One region of the Nocardioides sp. LML1-1-1.1 genome, then DNA from elsewhere that is predicted to be linked to it. Evidence: riboswitches for the same ligand, from Rfam matches in the RefSeq annotation. Region 1 holds a riboswitch; the other holds the start of a gene.
The links. Region 1 has a riboswitch for glycine ahead of gcvT (glycine cleavage system aminomethyltransferase GcvT). Riboswitches for the same ligand answer to the same signal wherever they lie in the genome.
Positions count from the first base shown of each region.

Region 1 (2,196 bases):
GACGGACGGCGGCGAGGGCGATGGGCCCGCCGAGCGTGGGGGAGGGCGCACCGCTGGTGACGGTGCCGACCTGCTCGCCGCTCGCCGGGTCGAGCACCGGGTAGCCCGCGCGCGGGGCGCGGCGGCCGGTGGCGACCAGGCCCACGAGCAGGTGTCGTGGCCCGGACTCGCGGCGCTCGCGCAGCGCGGCGTCGCCGACGAACCCGGCGGGCTTGTCGAGGTCCACGACCCGGCCCAGCCGTGCCTCGTCGGGCGTGCTCGCGCGGCTCAGCTCCTGCCCGTAGAGCGGCATCCCGGCCTCGAGGCGGAGCGTGTCGCGGCAGGCGAGGCCGGCGGGGACCATGCCCTGCGGCTCGCCGGCCGTCCACAGGGCCAGCCACACCGCGGCGGCGTCGGCCGGGCGGCAGTAGACCTCGAAGCCGTCCTCACCGGTGTAGCCGGTGCGGGCGAGCAGGACGTCCACGCCGGCGAGCGCGCCGGCGGTGATGGCGTAGTACTTCAGCGACGGCACGTCGAGCTCGGTCAGCCCCGCCACGATGCCGGGGGCGAGCGGCCCCTGGACCGCCAGCAACGCCCAGTCCGCCGACGTGTCGCGGACCTCGGCGTCGTACCCGTGGGCGCGGGTGGCGATCTCCGGCGCGACGACGGCGACGTTGCTGGCGTTGGCGACGACGAGGTAGTGCTCCTCGGCGAGGCGATAGACGACGAGGTCGTCGACGATGCCGCCGTCCTCGGCGCAGATCATCGTGTAGCGCGCCCGGCCCACGCCGATCGCGGAGGGCCGGCCGGTGAGCGCGTGGTCGAGCGCGGCCCCGGCCCCCGGGCCGGTCACCTCGATCTCGCCCATGTGGGTGAGGTCGAAGAGACCGGCGGCCGTGCGGACCGCGTGGTGCTCGGCCAGCTCGGAGCCGTAGCGCACCGGCATCCGCCAGCCGGCGAAGTCGGTGAAGGAAGCGCCGAGGGCGCGGTGGACGTCGTCCAGCGGGGTGGGTCGGGACAGGGTCGTCGAGGTCGTCGATGTCATGCGGGAGGCTCCTAGAGGTGACCACGGCAGCAGCCGGGGTCGAGGTCGGATGGCCTCCCCGCTCTGTCATCGGTACCTGAGAGCTTCGCCGCCGAGGGGCGGCTTGCACCGTGGGTGCGGGACGTCGGGCGTCCCGTCTTTCCAGAGTTCGCCTCGTCCCAGCGGTCAGGGTGCCTGAGAGATTCGTGGGGAGATTTGCTCCTTCGGCGCCCGGCTCGGTGGCCGGGTCTCTCCCGCTGGGTGTCGACAGCGCGATCTGCAGTTGTGGCGCCGAGCCTAGGCAGCGCCGACCGGTCGGTCAACGCCGGTCGCCGGCCGAGCGTGTCGGCCGCGTACGATCCACCGGTGCCCCACCCCGAGCCCGAGCCGACTCCCGAGCCGACCACGGAGCCGCTCACCCGCATCGATCCCGACGAGCTGGCGATCGCGATCAAGGTGCTGCGCCAGATCCCGGAGCTCCACCCCGACCACGACGACGTGCGCACGATGAAGCGCGCGGCGTCGTACATGTACAAGCTGATCAAGAAGACGCGACGTGCCGAGATCCGCCAGGAGCGGCAGCGCCACGACCAGGAGATCATCGAGAAGACGGCGACCGGCTCGCGGATGCGGATCGACGACGAGACCGCAGGCATCCCGCTGGTCTCGACGGCGCAGGGCGCCTTCGCCGGCGAGCTGATCACCGCGCGCGGGTGCTACATCTGCAAGGAGGACTTCACCCTCGTCGACGCGTTCTACCACTGGCTGTGCCCGCGCTGCGCCGCGATGAGCCACGCCAAGCGGGACCAGCGCACCGACCTGACCGGCAAGCGCGCGCTGCTGACCGGCGGCCGCGCCAAGATCGGGATGTACATCGCGCTGCGCCTGCTCCGCGACGGCGCGCACACCACGATCACCACCCGCTTCCCGAAGGACGCGGTGCGCCGGTTCGCCGCGATGGAGGACTCCGCCGACTGGCTGCACCGGCTCAAGGTGGTCGGCATCGACCTGCGCGACCCCACCCAGGTGATCGCGCTGACCGACGACGTCGCCGCCGACGGCCCGCTCGACATCATCATCAACAACGCCTGCCAGACCGTGCGCCGCCTCCCGGGGGCCTACTCCCACCTCACCGAGGGCGAGCTCGCCCCGCTGCCGGAGCACGTCGAGCTGCCCGAGATGGTCACCTTCGA
Region 1 covers NZ_JBEGHK010000003.1:138,235-140,430, forward strand. Annotated here, with positions in the region: gene gcvT (glycine cleavage system aminomethyltransferase GcvT) at 1-1,024, opposite strand, end outside; glycine riboswitch at 1,078-1,176, opposite strand; glycine riboswitch at 1,177-1,270, opposite strand; gene MRBLML1_RS11705 (SDR family NAD(P)-dependent oxidoreductase) at 1,370-2,196, shown strand, end outside.

Region 2 (2,196 bases), 400 kb from region 1:
GGCCCCGCGGGCCCACCACGACGCGAGTAGGGTTGAGCCATGCGCGAGGTGGATGTCCTGGGAGTCCGGGTGGAGATGCCGTCCAACCAGCCCATCGTGCTGCTGCGCGAGACGACCGGTGAGCGCTACGTGCCGATCTGGATCGGCGCCGTCGAGGCCACCGCCATCGCGTTCGCCCAGCAGGGCGTCGTCCCGCCCCGGCCGTTGACGCACGACCTGATGAAGGAGCTGCTCGCGGCCACCGGCAGCGAGCTGTCGGAGGTCCGGATCACCGACGTCAAGGACGGCGTCTTCTTCGCCACCCTGGTCCTCGACTCCGGTGCGGAGATCAGCGCGCGGCCCTCGGACTCGATCGCCCTCGCCCTGCGCACCGGTACGACGATCTACTGCTCCGAGGAGGTGCTCGCCGAGGCGGGCATCGCCGCCCCGGCCGAGGAGGAGGACGAGGTGGAGGCGTTCCGCGAGTTCCTCGACCACGTCTCGCCCGAGGACTTCGAGTCCGACCGCTGATTCCCTCAGCCTCAAGTTGAGGCTGAGGGTTTTTCCCGACACGCCCGGTGACGTCTTTGACCGGTCGGAGTCCGGCGCCGTACCTTGAAGAGTCGAATGACAGCAGTGCAATGCCGCGCCCCAGCCTGGAGGACCCCGTGAACGAGCAGCAGCCCGAGAAGGTCGGTCAGGACTCGTCGGCGGCGACCGCTGCGGCCGAGGAGCAGGGCCTGCTCTTCACCGACGACGTCTCGCCTCTGCCCAGCGACCTGGGCTACCGCGGACCGACGGCGTGCAACGCCGCCGGCATCACCTACCGCCAGCTCGACTACTGGGCCCGCACCGGCCTGATCGAGCCGAGCGTGCGCGGCGCCAAGGGCTCCGGCTCGCAGCGGCTCTACAGCTTCCGCGACATCTTGATCCTCAAGATCATCAAGCGGCTCCTCGACGCCGGCATCTCGCTGCAGCAGATCCGCACCGCGGTCGGTCACCTGCGCGAGCGCGGCACCGACGACCTCACCCAGGTCACCTTGATGAGCGACGGCGCCTCGGTCTACGAGTGCACCAGCAACGACGAGGTCATCGACCTGCTCCAGGGCGGTCAGGGCGTCTTCGGCATCGCCATCGGCGGCGTGTGGCGCGAGATCGAGGGCACGCTGGCGCAGCTGCCCAGCGAGAGCGCGAGCGACGCCGAGGACACCGAGAGCGTCGCCGGCGACGAGCTCGCCGCGCGACGCGCTGCTCGCAACGCGGGCTGAACGCCCCCATCGGGCCGCTCTGCGGCTACGATGGTCACGCTGTTCATCCCGCACGGGAGAGTCAGGACGCGTCCGGCGGACGTGAGCCTGCGCCGAAGGGGCAATTCCTCCCCGGAACCTCTCAGGCGCCCGGACCGTGCGGACCAGGCAACTCTGGAGGCGCGACGCTGCGCTGACAGAGGGGGAGGGCTCGAACCCTTTCGATCCCGAGGAACCTGCCTGATGAGTGCCCCCTTCGCCAACCGTCACATCGGTCCGGACGTCGCCCAGGTCGACACGATGCTCGACCGGCTCGGCTATCCCTCCCTCGACGCCCTGATGGACGCGGCCGTGCCCAAGTCCATCCGCTCGACCGACCCGCTCGCCCTGCCGGCCGCGGTCGGCGAGGAGGAGGCCGCCGCCGAGCTGCGCGCCCTAGCCGCGGCCAACGTCCCCGGGGAGTCGATGATCGGGCTGGGCTACCACGCCACGGTGACCCCGGCCGTGATCCGCCGCAACCTGCTCGAGGACCCGAGCTGGTACACCGCCTACACGCCGTACCAGCCGGAGATCTCGCAGGGCCGGCTCGAGGCGCTCATCAACTTCCAGACCATGGTCGCCGAGCTCGCCGGCCTGCACACCGCCGGCTCCTCCCTGCTCGACGAGGGCACGGCCGCCGCCGAGGCCGTCGCGCTGGCGTTCCGCGCCAACCGCAAGGCCTCCGGCCCGTTCGTCGTCGACGCCGACGCGCTCCCGCAGACCATCGACGTGGTCCGCACCCGCGCCGAGGGCATCGGCATCGAGATCCTGGTCGCCGACCTGACCGACGGCCTGCCCGAGGGCGAGGTCTCCGGCGTGCTGGTCCAGTACCCCGGCGCGTCCGGCCGGGTCGCCGACCTCAAGCCGGTCATCGACGCCGTCCACGAGCGCGGTGGCCTCGCCGTCGTCGCCGCCGACCTGCTCGCGCTGA
Region 2 covers NZ_JBEGHK010000003.1:537,430-539,625, reverse strand. Annotated here, with positions in the region: gene MRBLML1_RS13755 (bifunctional nuclease family protein) at 40-510, shown strand; gene MRBLML1_RS13750 (MerR family transcriptional regulator) at 621-1,247, shown strand; glycine riboswitch at 1,291-1,394, shown strand; gene gcvP (aminomethyl-transferring glycine dehydrogenase) at 1,470-2,196, shown strand, end outside.
Region 2: it holds a riboswitch for glycine, as region 1 does, so the genes downstream of both, gcvP (aminomethyl-transferring glycine dehydrogenase) here and gcvT (glycine cleavage system aminomethyltransferase GcvT) in region 1, are expected to answer to the same signal.